3 regions of the Pseudomonas sp. KK18 genome follow, and region 1 is predicted to be linked to each of the others. Evidence: riboswitches for the same ligand, from Rfam matches in the RefSeq annotation. Region 1 holds a riboswitch; each other region holds the start of a gene.

The links. Region 1 has a riboswitch for cobalamin ahead of cobW (cobalamin biosynthesis protein CobW). Riboswitches for the same ligand answer to the same signal wherever they lie in the genome.
Region 2: it holds a riboswitch for cobalamin, as region 1 does, so the genes downstream of both, V6607_RS13525 (TonB-dependent receptor) here and cobW (cobalamin biosynthesis protein CobW) in region 1, are expected to answer to the same signal.
Region 3: it holds a riboswitch for cobalamin, as region 1 does, so the genes downstream of both, V6607_RS19110 (CbtB domain-containing protein) here and cobW (cobalamin biosynthesis protein CobW) in region 1, are expected to answer to the same signal.

Annotation. Positions count from the first base shown of each region.
Region 1 is NZ_CP146605.1:4,065,531-4,070,606, reverse strand. Features, by position in the region: gene fabF (beta-ketoacyl-ACP synthase II) at 1-538, opposite strand, end outside; gene V6607_RS18425 (helix-turn-helix domain-containing protein) at 652-1,170, shown strand; cobalamin riboswitch at 1,167-1,369, shown strand; gene cobW (cobalamin biosynthesis protein CobW) at 1,462-2,523, shown strand; gene cobN (cobaltochelatase subunit CobN) at 2,527-5,076, shown strand, end outside.
Region 2 is NZ_CP146605.1:2,977,050-2,982,125, forward strand. Features, by position in the region: gene V6607_RS13525 (TonB-dependent receptor) at 1-1,156, opposite strand, end outside; cobalamin riboswitch at 1,250-1,457, opposite strand; gene lexA (transcriptional repressor LexA) at 1,559-2,176, shown strand; gene imuA (translesion DNA synthesis-associated protein ImuA) at 2,176-2,787, shown strand; gene V6607_RS13540 (DNA polymerase Y family protein) at 2,795-4,210, shown strand; gene V6607_RS13545 (error-prone DNA polymerase) at 4,186-5,076, shown strand, end outside.
Region 3 is NZ_CP146605.1:4,224,332-4,229,407, forward strand. Features, by position in the region: gene V6607_RS19085 (monovalent cation:proton antiporter-2 (CPA2) family protein) at 1-794, shown strand, start outside; gene V6607_RS19090 (hypothetical protein) at 867-1,445, shown strand; gene V6607_RS19095 (dienelactone hydrolase family protein) at 1,592-2,311, opposite strand; gene cobF (precorrin-6A synthase (deacetylating)) at 2,324-3,079, opposite strand; gene V6607_RS19105 (histidine phosphatase family protein) at 3,138-3,701, opposite strand; cobalamin riboswitch at 3,729-3,868, shown strand; gene V6607_RS19110 (CbtB domain-containing protein) at 3,900-4,112, shown strand; gene V6607_RS19115 (CbtA family protein) at 4,128-4,856, shown strand; gene V6607_RS19120 (DUF4865 family protein) at 4,897-5,076, opposite strand, start outside.

The sequences.
Region 1 (5,076 bases):
CAATCGCCTGTACGCCGGCGGCGCAGGCAGTGACGGGGGAGCCCAGCGGACCTTTCAGTTGATGCTGGATCGACACGTGCCCGGCCGCCATGTTGCCGAGGAATGACGGGATCGTGAACGGCGACAGGCGGCGAGGCCCTTTGCTGTCAGCCGTACGAACGGCCTCGGCAATCGCGGGAAAACCACCCACGCCGGAGGCGATGATTGTCGCGGTACGTTCCTGCTGCGATGGCGTCTGCGGACTCCAGCCAGCCTGGGCCAGGGCCTCTTGCGCGGCGGCCAGGGCAAACACGATGAACCGGTCCATCTTGCGTTGTTCCTTGGCCGGGATGACAGTGTCCGGGTCAAAGCCGGCTTCAGGGTCCTGGATGCGGTCCAACACTTGGCCGCCGATGCTGATTGCCAGGTCGCCGATCAATGCCTCGGGTAGCCTGCGAATCCCGGATTCACCGGCCAGCAGGCGCTTCCAGGTCTGTTCCACGCCGGTTGCCAGCGGTGTCACTGCACCCATGCCGGTCACAACAATTCGCTTACTCATGATCGCTTAGCTCCGCAAATTTCAGGTTGGTAGCAATGCATGGACGAAACTATCATTATGAAAGTAACATCCGATAGCTGAAATTTCCGTAGCCGCCCCACAGAGGAACTGCAATGCAACGTAAGTCGCTGGTGAATGCCGAATGCCCGGTAGCCCGTGGAGTGGAACGGGTAGGCGAGTGGTGGAGCATCCTGATCATGCGCGACGCGCTGCAAGGTTTGCGGCGTTTTGACGAGTTTTCCCAGAGCCTGGGAATCGCTCCGAATATGCTCACCCGCCGGCTCAACAGCCTGGTGGAAGCGGGGCTGCTGGAACGCCGGCAATACAGCGAGCGGCCGCCCCGTTTCGAGTACGTGCCGACGCCGGTCGGCGAGGATTTCCGGGTGGTGATCATGGCGTTCGTCGGTTGGGGCAACCGCCATTTCGCCAACGAAGGTGAAAGCCTGCAATTGGTTGACCGGGAAACCCGGCGCCCGGTGGAAGTGGCGGTGGTGGACGCCGACGGTGTGCGCGTGTCCGTCGAGCAATGCAGCGTCCAGGCCGGGCCGGCGGCGAGCGAAGGCATGCTGGAGCGCCTGGCGCTGCTTAGTGCCAAACGCTCGGACATTGACCCGTCCCCGCGCACTGCGTAGCCTTGCACCTTCGAGGTTCTTCGGCCCAGGCCGAAGCTAAGAAGGGAACGCGGTCAATGCCGCGGCTGCCCCCGCAACTGTAAAGGGTTTATCTGACTGCCACGCCACTGCCTGAACAAGGCGGGAAGGCGCAGCCAGCGCCGGCCTCACCGCCGGCAAGCCCCAAGCCAGGAGACCTGCCTCGCAACCGATTTTCTACTTCAACCGGGCGGGGTGATCCGGTGGCGAATTCTGCTTCTGCGCACCCGCGCAGGGCCACTCGTCCCGTATGCCCGCCCCAAAGGGCATCCGATGAAAACACTGGCCAAACTCCCCGTCACCATCGTTACCGGCTTCCTCGGCTCGGGCAAGACCACCTTGCTGCGCCACATGCTGGATAACGCCCAGGGGCGCCGCATCGCGGTGATCGTCAACGAGTTCGGCGAGCTGGGCATTGACGGTGAAATCCTCAAGCAATGCTCCATCGGCTGTACCGAAGAAGAGGCGAACGGCCGCGTCTACGAATTGGCCAATGGCTGCCTGTGCTGCACGGTCCAGGAAGAGTTCTTCCCGGTGATGCGCGAACTGGTGGCCCGTCGCGGCGACCTCGACCATATCCTCATCGAAACCTCGGGCCTGGCCCTGCCAAAACCCTTGGTCCAGGCGTTCCAGTGGCCGGAAATCCGCAGCGCCTGCACCGTTGACGCCGTGATCACCGTGGTCGACAGCCCGGCCGTGGCCGCCGGCACGTTCGCCGCCTTCCCGGACCAGGTTGACGCCCAGCGCAAGCTCGACCCGAACCTGGACCACGAATCCCCCCTGCACGAGCTGTTCGCTGACCAACTGGCCAGCGCCGACCTGGTGATCCTCAACAAGTCCGACCTGATCAGCCCTGAAGACCTGGCCCGTGTGCGCCTGGAAGTGGCAGAAGAACTGCCGCCGGCGGTAAAAATCATCGAAGCCAGCAGCGGTCGCCTGCCGCTGGACGTATTGATCGGCCTGGGCGCGGGCTCGGAAGAACACATCGATGGCCGCCACAGCCATCACGATCATCACCACGAAGGTGAAGACGACCACGACCACGATGCCTTCGACTCCATCTCCATCGAACTGCCCCAGGCCGACGAAAGCCTGCTGCTGGACGCCCTGACCCAACTGGTGGTCAAGCACGGCATCCTGCGGGTCAAGGGCTTCGCGGCGATCCCGAACAAACCGATGCGCCTGCTGATCCAGGGCGTGGGCACGCGTTTCGACAAGCACTTCGACCGCGCCTGGCGCGCCGATGAGCCGCGCGCCACGCACCTGGTGCTGATCGGCCAGGAACTCGACGCCGCCTTGCTCGAAGCGCAACTGCGCGCTGCCCTCAGCGTTTAAACCATGCATCTGCTCAGGACCCAGCCCGGCGGTTTCGTTTCGGATGACAACATCGCCGACCTTGGGCAAACCCCCGCCGAGCTGGTGATCCTGTGCAGCGGTGATTCCAGCCTGGCGCTGCTGGCCGAAGCGGCCCAGCAGTTGCCCGAGGATTACCCGAGCCTGCGCCTGGCCAACCCGATGCAGGTGCAGAACCATGCTTCGGTCGACCTGTATGTGGACGAGGTGCTGCGCCACGCCAAGGTCATCCTGATTTCGCTGCACGGCGGCATCGGTTATTGGCGCTACGGTATCGAGCGCCTGGTGGAGTTGGCCGAGCGCGGCGTGCAGCTGATCCTGGTGCCGGGGGATGATCGCCCGGACCCGGAACTCAGTGGCCTCAGCACCGTGGGCGCCGAGGAGCGTGACCGGCTCTGGCACTTCCTGCGCCAGGGTGGTTTGGGTAATGCGCTGGATTTCTATCGTTGCCTGGCCGCCGGCTACCTTGGCCGCGATTACGCCTGGAGCGAGCCGCAAACCCTGCCGCGCACGGCGATTTATCATCCGCATAAAGCCAATGCCCGTCTCAACGACTGGCAGGCTGACTGGCAAGCTGATTTTCCCGTGGCGGCGGTGCTGTTCTACCGCTCCCATTTGCAGGCGGCCAACACCGGCTTTATCGATGTTTTTTGCCAGCGCTTGCAGGCCGCGGGTCTCAACCCGCTGCCGATGGCGGTGGCCAGTTTGAAAGAGCCCGGCTGCCTGACCGTGGTCGAGGATTTGCTGGACGAAGTGCACGCCTCGGTGATTCTGAACACCACCGGTTTTGCCCAGTCCAGCCCCGAAGCGCCGCACCTGCGGCCGTTTCGCCGCAATATTCCGGTGATCCAGGCGATTTGCGCCCAGGACAACGAGCCCGGCTGGCAGGCCAGCGAGCAAGGCCTCGGCCCACGTGACCTGGCGATGCACATCGCGTTGCCGGAACTGGACGGGCGCATCATCAGCCGGCCCATCAGCTTCAAGGACCTGGCCTGGCGCAGTGAGCGCAGCCAGTCGGATGTGGTGTGCTATCGCGCACAGCCGGAGCGCATGGACTTTGTCGCCGAACTGGCGCGGCGCTGGGTCGAACTGGCGAGGGTGCCGAATGGCGAAAAGCGTATCGCGCTGATCCTCGCCAACTACCCGACCCGGGACGGACGTATCGGCAACGGCGTGGGTCTCGACACCCCAGCCGCCGCGCTGAATATCCTGCGGGCACTGAAAATCCAAGGTTATCCGCTGCCGGACGAGCTGCCGGAAAGCGGAACGGCACTGATCCAGGCGCTCTTGGGCGGCGTCAGCAACGACCTGGACAGCCTCGACTTGCGTCCGTGTCATCAGAGCCTGGCGCTGGATGACTACGAGGCGATGTTCAACCGCTTGCCCGAGTCCAATCGCCAGGCCGTGTTGGCACGCTGGGGTACGCCTCATAGCGATCCGATGTTCCGCGACGGGCGCATGATGATTGCCGGCCTGCGTTTGGGCCTGACCTTCGTCGGCATCCAGCCGGCCCGGGGTTACCAGGTGGACGCGAGTGCGGTCTATCACGACCCGGACCTGGTGCCGCCCCATGGCTACCTGGCGTTCTACTTCTGGTTGCGCCACACCTACGGCGCCCACGGCGTGATCCACGTTGGCAAGCACGGCAACCTGGAATGGCTGCCGGGCAAGGGCGTCGGGCTTTCCGAGAACTGCTGGCCCGACGCACTACTGGGGCCGCTGCCGAATATCTACCCGTTTATCGTCAATGACCCGGGCGAGGGCGCCCAGGCCAAGCGCCGCACCCAGGCCGTGATCATCGACCACCTGATGCCGCCGCTGACTCGCGCCGAAACCTACGGGCCGCTGCGCGACCTGGAGTTGCTGGCCGACGAGTATTACGAGGCACAACTGCTCGACCCACGGCGTGCCCGCGAGCTGCAAAAGGACATCCTCAAGCTGGTGCGCGAAACCCGCATCGACCAGGAACTGGCCCTGGACGAAAACCTCGACAGCGACGCCGATGCGGCGATCTGGCTGCCGCGCCTGGACACCTACCTGTGTGACTTGAAGGAGTCGCAGATTCGCGATGGCCTGCACATTTTCGGCGAGTCACCCGAGGGCCGCTTGCGCATCGACACCTTGCTGGCGTTGTTGCGTATTCCGCGTGGCGATGGGCGGGGGCCGCAATCGAGCCTGCTGCGGGTATTGGCCAAGGCCTTCGACCTGGGCTTCGATCCGCTGGACTGCGCCCTGGCCGAGCCGTGGACGGGGCGCCGGCCAGTGGTGTTGCAGAAGATCGACACGCAGTTGTGGCGCACTGCCGGCGACACCCGTGAACGCCTGGAGCTGTATGCCGCTCGCTTGATCGAGCAGGCGCTGGAAGGTGCCGTGGAGCAGCTTGAAGAGCCCGGCTGGGAAGACGTCAAGGCGGTGATCGAGAGCTTGCGCATCGTCGTCGCGCCACGCCTGGATGCCTGCGGCCCGGCGGAAATGCGCGGGTTGCTGGATGCCTTGAACGGGCGCTTCGTCCCGGCCGGGCCCAGCGGCGCGCCG
Region 2 (5,076 bases), 1.1 Mb from region 1:
TCGGGCGCAGTTGGGTGTACAGCGCGTGGGCCTGGGCCTTGTTGTCGTCGATGATCAATACATCGTCCTGGCCCTTGAACCACTGGTTATCGGACCCGAATACCAGCACGTGCTCGCCGGGCAGTACGGCCTTGCCTTCGGCCTGCACGCCCCAGTCGGTGAAGCCCCAGTAGTCGTTGTGGTTGATGGCCCGGGTGCCGCCGCCTTCGATATTGTTGATGCGGGTATAGCGCGTGTCCCAATCGTTGATATGCCCTTTGACGAAGTAGCTCAGGCGCTCGTTGAGGGTTTGCTCGAAGGTGGCCGTGGCGATTTGTTGTACGCGGTCGTTGGTGGTCTTGTGGTTGTCCACCGGCCGGGCGAAATCGAGGTTGGCGTCGGCGTACTGGTAAAACAGCTCAAGGCGCGTGTCATCGCCAAACGACTGGATCGCCTTGGTGCCGAAGGTGGTGACTTCGTAGGAGCGTTTCTTGTCGCTTACGTTTTTCATGTCGCGGTTGCGAAACGGCTGGTAGCCCTCGGAGACGTTGCGGCTGACGTAGGCCAGCAAGCCGAGGTCGCCAAAACCGTTGTTGAAGATCTTCTCGACCCGGGCATCGCCGGTGGTGCCGCCGAAGGTGTCTGCGCCCAGGTTCACCTCGCCGGACGCCTCGCGGGTTTGCGGGCTGCGGGTAACGATGTTGATCACCCCCGACACCGCCTGGGTGCCGAACAGCAGGCTCTGGCCACCCTTGAGCACTTCGATGCGCTCGATGGCGTTGGCGGGCAGGGTGTCCAGGTACAGGCCGCCGTACAGGCGGTTGTTCAGGCGCACGCCGTCCAGCAGGATCAGCGTGTCGTCGTTGCGCCCACCCAGCAGGGAATAAGTGCCGTAGTCGAACGGGCCATTCTTGGGTGCCACGTACAGGCCGGGGATGAACATCTGCATCACGCGCGACACATCGGCGGCGGGGCCGGCGCGTTCGATCTGTTCGCGGGTGACGATCTCGACCTTGCTGCCGTACTGGGCCATGTCGGCCACGGTGGTGGATTCCACCGACGGTGCGGAAATGATCTGCTGCTTGAGCTCAAGGGGAGGGTCGTCGGCCAGCAGCAGGGGGCTGAACAGGCAGCCGAGCAGCAGGCTGAGCACGGAAGTATTGTAAGGTCGAATCATAGTCTTCTCGGAAAAGTATCTTTCGCGAAAAGCACGCACGAGTAGGCACCGAGCACACGCCAATACCGGCCCATGCCCGCCCACCGCAGGATTTTGCCAAACAGAATTCCAGGCCGGTCTCCGGGCTCACGCGTATGGACACCTTCACCTTCCCATGGCGCGCAGGCCACAGTGGTGTGTCGAAGGGGTCACGCGTCTACCGTTGCGGGGGCAGCACCGGACTGGCTCGAAAAGAGCGGCACCGGTTTCCCGTTTCACCCCATGCACGGCGGCATGAGGCACCTGAAACAGGCCGGCATCTGAACATTCGAAAGACCGTTCGTCAACTTGGCGGGGACTTTTCTGGTGGCTGCATGGGAAGCGACTGACGGATATTGCCAGAAAATTCCCACAGGAGTACAAATGTACTCCATGACGAATCTAACGCCCCGCCGTACCGCCATCCTGACCTTTATCCGCGACCGTATCGCGCAGCAAGGCCAGTCCCCCAGCCTCGCCGAGATCGCCGAGGCGTTCGGCTTTGCCTCCCGCAGCGTGGCGCGCAAGCATGTGCTGGCGCTGACCGAGGGCGGCTTTATCGAGGTCAACCCCAACCAGGCGCGCGGCATCCGCCTGCTCAATCAACCGGCGCGGCCGGAGCTGCTGGATATTCCGGTGCTCGGCCGGGTGGCCGCCGGTTTGCCCATTGGCGCCGATGCCGAAGTGCACAACCGTCTATTGCTCGACCCGGGCATGTTCGCGAAAACCCCGGATTACCTGCTGCGGGTGCAGGGCGATTCGATGATCGAAGACGGCATCCTCGATGGCGACCTGGTAGGCGTACGCCGCAGTGCCGAGGCCTTGAACGGGCAGATCGTGGTAGCGCGCCTGGACGGTGAAGTCACCATCAAACGTTTCGAACACGTGGGCGAGCGCGTGCGCCTGCTGGCGCGCAACCCCGCCTATCAACCCATCGTGGTGCGGCCCGATCAGGACCTGGCCATCGAAGGGGTGTTCTGCGGCCTGGTGAGGCAAGGCTGATGGGCGCCGTCGTTGCACTGGACTCGCTGTTCAATGGCGGCCGGGTCTGGAAAGGCCGGCCCGCCGCGCCGCCGGCCAGCTTCCATCCCACCGGGCTTGCGGCCCTGGATGCGGTGCTGCCCAGCGGTGGCTGGCCGGAAGCGGCGTTGAGCGAAATCCTGATGGCCAAGGAGGGCGTGGGCGAGTTGCAGTTGGTGTGGCCGACCCTGGCACGGTTGGCGGCGGCCGGTGAGCGCATCGTGCTGGTGGCGCCGCCCTACACGCCGTACCCCCACGCCTGGCAAAACGCCGGGGTGGATGTGCGCCAGCTGTCAGTGATCCAGGCCGATGAACGCGATGCCTTGTGGGCAGTGGAGCAATGCCTGCGTTCCGGCAGTTGTGGCGCGGTGCTGTGCTGGCCGCGCAGGGCCGATGACCGCGCCTTGCGCCGCTTGCAGGTGGCGGCGGAAACCGGCCAGACCCTGGCCTTCGCCTGGCGCTCCTTGAGCGAGGCCATCAACCCGTCACCGGCCGCCTTGCGCCTGGCGGTTGAGGCGAGCCCGGCGCAGGTGCGGGTGCTCAAGTGCCGGGGTGGCCTGGCCCATCCCGCGCCCATTGCGCTTGGGCACTGAGGTTGGCATGCGCTGGGTGTGTATTGTGTTCCCGCAATTGGCGCTGGACGGGGTGCTGCGTTCGCGCCCCGAACCGGACCAGCCGTTGGCCCTGCTGGCCGGCACGCCGCAGCGGCGGGTGCTGCAAACCGTCAATGACGCCGCGCGCAAACTCGGCCTGCGCCCCGGCCAATCCCTGACGGCAGCCCATGCCTTGACCAAGGCGTTTGCCTGCGCCGAATACGACCCGGCGCAGATCGAATACTGGCAACAGTTTCTCGCCGCCTGGGCCTACCGTTTCAGCTCCCAGGTCAGCGTGTTCTACCCACGGGCGTTGCTGTTCGAGATCGAGTCGAGCCTGGGCCTGTTCGGGCCGTGGCCGTTGCTCGAAGCGCGCTTGCGCAAGGAGCTGACCGAACTGGGGTTTCGTCACCGCATCGTCGCCGCGCCGAACCCGGCGGCGGCGCGGATATTGGCGAATGTCTACGACGGCCTGGCCGTGGCCGATGAGCAATACCTGCAACACGCCCTGGCACCGATCCCCATCGACCGCGCCGGCCTCGACCCGCAAGCTGCCAGCGCATTGTCGCGCATGGGCTTGCGCACCCTGGCCCAGGTGCAGGCGTTGCCTCGGCATACCCTGGCCCGGCGCTTCGACGCTGCGCTGCTCAAGCACCTAGATGCACTGTGCGGCCAACGGCCCCTGGCGCTGGCGTTCTACCAGCCGCCGGACCGGTTTGATGTGCGCATCGAGCTGAATTTTGATGTGTTGTCCCACCAGGCCTTGCTGTTTCCCTTGCGCCGTTTGACTGGCGACCTGTCGGCGTTCCTGTGTGGCCGCGACAGTGGCGTGCAGCGTTTTGACCTGCACCTGGAGCACGCGGCCGAGCCCGACAGCGTGATCAAGGTCGGCCTGCTCAGCGCCGAGCGTGACGCGGCGATGCTGTTCGAACTGGCCCGTGGGCGCCTGGAGCAAGTGCAAGTCACCTCGCCGGTGCGCGGCTTTCGCCTGGTGGCCGAGGACCTGCCGGTGTTTGTGCCCCAGCGCCAGGACCTGTTCGACGAGCGCCCGCAGCAAACCCTGCCGTGGGAACAACTGCGCGAACGCCTGCGGGCGCGGCTGGGGGATGAAGCGGTGCAAGGCCTGCGGTTTCACGCCGATCACCGCCCCGAATGCGCCTGGCAAGCCGGCGCCGACACTCGCCCGTGCACCCCCTCAAATAACGTGCAACGCCCGGGCTGGTTGCTGCATGAACCGACGCCTCTGGCCGAGCAAGGTCTACACATCCTGATGGGCCCGGAACGCATCGAGTCCGGCTGGTGGGATGGCGCCGATGTGCGCCGCGATTACTACCTGGTGCGCACCCGCGCCGGCCAGCAGGGCTGGGCTTACCGCACCGTGGGCGAAAGCGGCACGCTGTGGCTGCAAGGCTGGTTTGCATGAAGTACGCGGAGCTGCACTGCCTGTCCAACTTCAGTTTCCAGCGGGGCGCCTCCAGTGCCCGCGAGCTGTTTGAACGGGCCAGGCAGCAGGGTTACGAGGCGCTGGCCATCACCGATGAATGCACCTTGTCGGGCATCGTCCGTGCCTGGCAGGCGGCCAAGGAAGTCGGGTTGCCGCTGATTATCGGCAGCGAGATGCGCCTGGAAAACGGCCCCAAGCTGGTGCTGCTGGTGGAGAACCTGGAAGGCTATCAACACCTGTGCCGGCTGATCACCATCGCCCGTCGCCGTGCGGAAAAAGGTCACTACCGGTTGCTGCAGGAAGACTTCACCGCGGTACACGGCTTGCTCGCGTTATGGATGGTCGAAGACACCGATACCCAGGCCCATATCCAATGGCTGTGCAGCACCTTCACCGATCGCCTGTGGCTGGCGGTGGAACTGCATTGCGGCCAGAACGATGCCCGTCACCTTGAGCAACGCCTGAACCTGGCCGCCAGCCTGCACCTGCCGGCGGTGGCCTGCGGCGATGTGCATATGCATGTGCGCGGTCGCCGTGCGTTGCAAGACACCATGACCGCAATCCGTCACCACGTCCCGGTGGCCGAAGCCGGCGCGCGCCTGCATCCCAATGGTGAACGGCACTTGCGCAGCCTCGATGCATTGGCCGCGCTGTACCCGGCGCACTTGCTGGAAGAGTCCCTGAACATTGCCCGGCGTTGCACCTTTGACCTCGGCCAATTGCGCTATCAATACCCCAGGGAGTTGGTACCTGAAGGCCAGGATGCAAAATCCTGGTTACGCACCTTGACCGAGCAAGGCATCGCCCAGCGTTGGCCGAAAGGGGTCGACGCCAAGACCCTCCAG
Region 3 (5,076 bases), 160 kb from region 1:
GTGGTGAGTTCGCATTCGTGGTGTTCAAGATCGGCCGCGACCAGGGCCTGTTCGAGCCGCACCTCTACGACATCCTGGTGCTGACCATCACCCTGTCCATGGCCGTGACGCCATTGCTGCTGTTGCTCTGCCCGAAGCTGTTCAAGCCCAAGGCCAAGCCGGTGGAAGTGCCCGAGGAATACCGTGCCATCGAAAGCGATGCGCCACGGGTGGTGATCGCCGGGATGGGCCGCATGGGGCAGATCGTGGCGCGGATCCTGCGGGCACAGAACATCTCGTTCATTGCCCTCGACACCTCGGTGGAAACCATCGAACTGACCCGCAGTTTCGGCGGCATGCCGGTGTTCTACGGCGACCCGCAGCGCCCGGAAATCCTTCACGCAGCGAAAGTCGACCAGGCCGAGTTTTTCGTGATCGCCATGGACGACCCCGAGATCAACATCAAGACCGCCGCGCTGGTGCGCAGCCTCTACCCGCACATGAAGATCATCGCCCGCGCCCGTAACCGCCAGCATGTGCACCGCCTGGTGGACCTCGACGCGTCACCGGTGCGCGAGACGTTTTACTCCAGCCTGGAAATGAGCCGCCGCACCCTGGTGGGCCTTGGCTTGACCCAGGCCCAGGCCGACGCGCGCATCAGCCGCTTCAAAAACCATGACCTGCAATTGCTGGCGGCCCAACACGCCGTGTATGACGACGCGGCCAAGGTGATGCAGTCTGCCCAGGAAGCCCGGACGGAACTGGCACGGCTGTTTGAGATGGACCGGATCGAGGAAGAGTCCGACAAGGTGTAGGGATGGAGATGAACGATCTTGCGAATTTTCTGACAGAATACGGCGCAATTTCGTTCATCCCTGGAGAGCTTCATGGCCACCCTCAGCAAGACCGCAGCCCTCTTGGCCCTCGCGCTGGCCGCCGGGTTCGGCGCCAGCCAAGTCCTCGCCGCCAGCAAGCCAGCGGCGCAGAAGACCGCCACCCAGACCATCTCCACCCTGGATGGCAAGTTCAGCTTCAACCTGCCCAAGTCCTACCTGGCCGACCCACTGCCGGCCGGTGATGCCGAGCACGGCACCGCAGGCGCCAGCGGCACGATGTACAGTGACCAGGCCACCAAAAGCGTGATCTTCGTCGTCGAAAAACCGAGTGTCGCCGGCCTGATCAAGGACAACGACCCGCAGTTCCTCGACGGTGCCGTGGCGGATTTCGTCAAGGAACAAAGCGCCGCCCTGCCGGACTTCAAGAAAGGCGCCGAGAAGAAACTCACCGTGAAAGGCCTGGCTTTGCGCCAGGTCGACAGCACCGCGACCATGGGCGGTGGCAAGACACTGAGTTCCACCTTCCTGACGGGCTCCGGCAGCCACCAATTGGTGGTGCAGGCCATTTCCCGGGCGGATGACGAGAAAGGCCATGCACTGTTGGTGAAACAGATTATTGGCGGTAAATAACCGGTTTTAATCTGGCAATGAAAATCCAATGTGGGAGCGGGCTTGCTCGCGAAAGCGGTGTTTCAGTCAACACAGGTATTAACTGACCCACCGCTTTCGCGAGCAAGCCCGCTCCCACATTTTTGATCGCGCTCACATCGCAGGATTCAACGCAGGCTCTTTTCCAGCCACTGCTTCAAGTCCAGCAACTCCGCCTCACCGACGGTATGAATCATCCCCGGGTAGCCGTGGAATTCCGGGGTGAGGCCAATCCCCTGCAATACCTCGTTGGCCCGCGTTGCCGAGTAGTACGGCAGCGCCTGGTCCAGCGTCCCGTGACCGATGAAAATCGCCAGCTTGCCCAGTGGCGCATCCGGCTTGAGTTCGGCCTTGAGTACCGGCAGCAGGCTGCCGCTCAACGCCGCAATCCCGCGCAGAGTTTCGGGATGTCTTAACCCGACTTCATACGACATGATCGCACCCTGGCTGAACCCCACCAGAAACACCCGCTCAGGTTGGGTGTGGTACTTGGTGGTGGCCTGGGCGACGAAGGCCTCGATCAGCTTGGCGCTGCTCTGCAGGTCGGCGGTCTCGCCATCAAAATCGCCATCGCCCGGCTTCTTGCGAAACCAGCGATAACCACCGCCCTCCACCGGCATCGGTGCCCGTGCAGACAGGTAGGTCCAGGTCGACGGCAAGCGGTCCTTGAGCCCGAACAGGTCGGCCTCGTCACTGCCATAACCGTGCAGGAAGATCACCAGCGGCTCGTTGCGCGCATCGCTTTGGGTCTGCTCCAGGTAAGGCAGCGGCAGGTCGGTGTGCAATACGTCTTCGGCCTGTGCGGCGCCGGTAAACAGCGCCACCGTCAGGGCAATCAGTTTGAGCATGAGCATCAACCTCTAGGGTTTGCGCAACAAATAGGTATCCATGATCCAGCCATTGGCCTGGCGCGCCGCCTTGCGCACACGTTCAATCTCTTCGGCAACCTCGGCCACTTTGCCGCTGATCAGGATTTCATCCGGTGTGCCCAGGTAGGCGCCCCAGTAGATATCCAGGTCCTGATCGGCCACGGTGCGGTAGGAATCTTCGGCATCGAGCATGACAACCAGGGTGTCGGCATCACTCGCCTGCCCCGCCGCCAACCGGCGCCCGGTGGTGATTTCGATGGAGCGACCGATGCGGTTCAGCGGCACTTTGTGCTGCGCCGCCAACGCCTGGACGCTGGTGATCCCGGGGATCACTTCAAACTCGAATTCGCAGCTGCCGCTGGCGAGGATCGCCTGCAGGATACGAATGGTGCTGTCGTACAGTGCGGGGTCGCCCCAGGCCAGGAATGCGCCCACTTCGCCGTCGGCCATTTCTTCATTGATCATCCGTTCGAAGGTCTGCTGCTTGTCGCGGTTCAGGTCCTTCACGGCGGTGGTGTAGTCGATATCACCGCGCACCCGCTCGGGGCAATCGGCCTCGACAAAGCGGTAGGCGTGATCGGTGATGTAGGTCTCGCAGATTTCCCGGCGCAGGTCGATCAGCTTGTCCTTGCTCTGGCCCTTGTCCATCAGGAAAAACACGTCGGTGCGGTTTAGCGCCTTGACCGCCTGCATCGTGATGTAGTCAGGGTTGCCGGCGCCAATGCCGATGATCAGGATGCGTTTCATGGGAAAGTCTTCATGGGTGGTCTCGGTGCGGGGAACGGATTTTGCCATGTTCGGGACGTCAGGCGTGAGTTTCCAGGCGCAGGCGCCAACGCCCATTGAATCGCAACTCGGTGGATGACAGCGGTTCCACGTCGATCAGGTTGAACATGGCGGGTGGGCATTGCATGACATGCAGCAGCGCTGCGCGGATCACAAATGGATGCGTCACCGCCACGACATGCCCCGGGGATTGCTCGAGGGACTGCAACCACTGTCCTATCCGCTCACACAGTTGCACTACCGACTCGCCGCCGTGGGGCGCCGAGGTGCTGTCGGTCAACCAGGCCTGAAGCGCTTCGGGTTCGGCCTGCTGAACCTCCTCGATCGCCAACCCTTGCCAGCGGCCAAAATCACAATCGCGCAGGGCTGTTTCAACCAAAGCATCGTCGGCAAACAGCGCCGCCGTCTGCCGGGTCCGCGCCTCCGGGCCGCACAGCACCCGGGGTGCACGCTTGAAGCGTTGCCCCTGGGAAAGCGCCGCCTGCTGCCAGTCCATCTCCACCGACTCATCCAGCGCAAAGCGTGCCTGTTTCTGGGCACGGGTGCTGGCGTGGGCAACAAGGGTCAAACGGGTGGCCTGCATGACAAATCGCTCTGGTTTTAAGGTGCAGTCAGCGTAGACTTGCGAAGTTGTTTCAACATGTTTCAACTATTCTGCAACAGGAAGCCGGTTCAATGCCGGCGCGGTCGCGCCACTGTATTCGGCCTTTTAGCCGTAAGCCAGACCCTGTTTCAGCCAACTCGCTATCCATTTCGGGACGCGTCATCCCTGGAGGTTCTCATGGCTTATACCGCTGCAACTGGCTCCGACGTTTCAATACCGTCCATTCCCCTGGGCGAAATCCTGCCCTGGGCGATCTTCGGCGGCCTGCTGCTGTTGCTCGCGATTTACTTCGTCGGCGCCGAGCAAGGCGCGACGGCCGTGTTCAAAGGCATGTACGTGCATGAGTTTGTGCATGACGGTCGCCACCTGCTGGGTTTCCCCTGCCATTGATTGGAGCGTGACGACATGACAGGACATTTACTCGTTCGCGGGATGCTGGTGGGCCTGCTCGCCGGCATCCTGGCCTTCGGCTTCGCCAAGACTTTTGGTGAGCCGCAGATCGACAAGGCCATCGCCTTCGAAGATCAGATGGCACAGATGCACGGCGACGCGCCGGAAGAGGAACTGGTGAGCCGCGAAGTACAAAGTACCTTCGGCCTGTTCACCGGCGTGGTGGTGTACAGCGTCTCCCTGGGTGGCATTTTCGCCCTGGTGTTCGCCTACTCCCTGGGCCGCATCGGCAAGGTCGGCCCCCGTGGCTTGGCAGCGCTGCTGGCATTGGCGGCGTTTGTGACGATCATCGTGGTGCCGGGGCTGAAGTATCCGGCCAACCCGCCATCGGTGGGCGACCCGGCCACCATCGCGCAACGCACCAAGCTGTTCTTCCTGATGCTGCTGGTGTCGGTGGCGGCTGCGGTGATTGCGATCAACGCGGCGCGCAAGCTGATTGCCAGCCGTGGCCTATGGGCAGGCGCGATCCTCGGTGTGGCGCTGTATATCGTGATCGTGTCGGTGGCCGGCAGCTTGTTCCCGACCATCAACGAAGTGCCGGAACAGTTCTCGGCAGTGTTGCTGTGGAAATTCCGCGTGGCCTCCCTGGGGATTCAACTGGTGCTGTGGACCACCCTGGGCCTGGTGTTCGGCGCCGTGGCCGAGCGCAAGCTGAGCCAGCCTCAGGCGCGTCTCAACTCCTGACGGTACAGGTAGCCGCCGACGAATCGGCGGCTACCGGCATTCACACCCCGGGCCGCGCCAGGTAGAACACCTCGTAGCCATTGCCCGGATGGTTCACATCCAGCGCCTTGGCCGACAAGGTAATTCGCACCAGCTTCCACGCCTGCACATCCAGCGCCAGAAACACCGCGAAGTTATCGCTGCTGTCCGCGAGCTGCTGGTTGCGGGCCTTTTCTGCGGC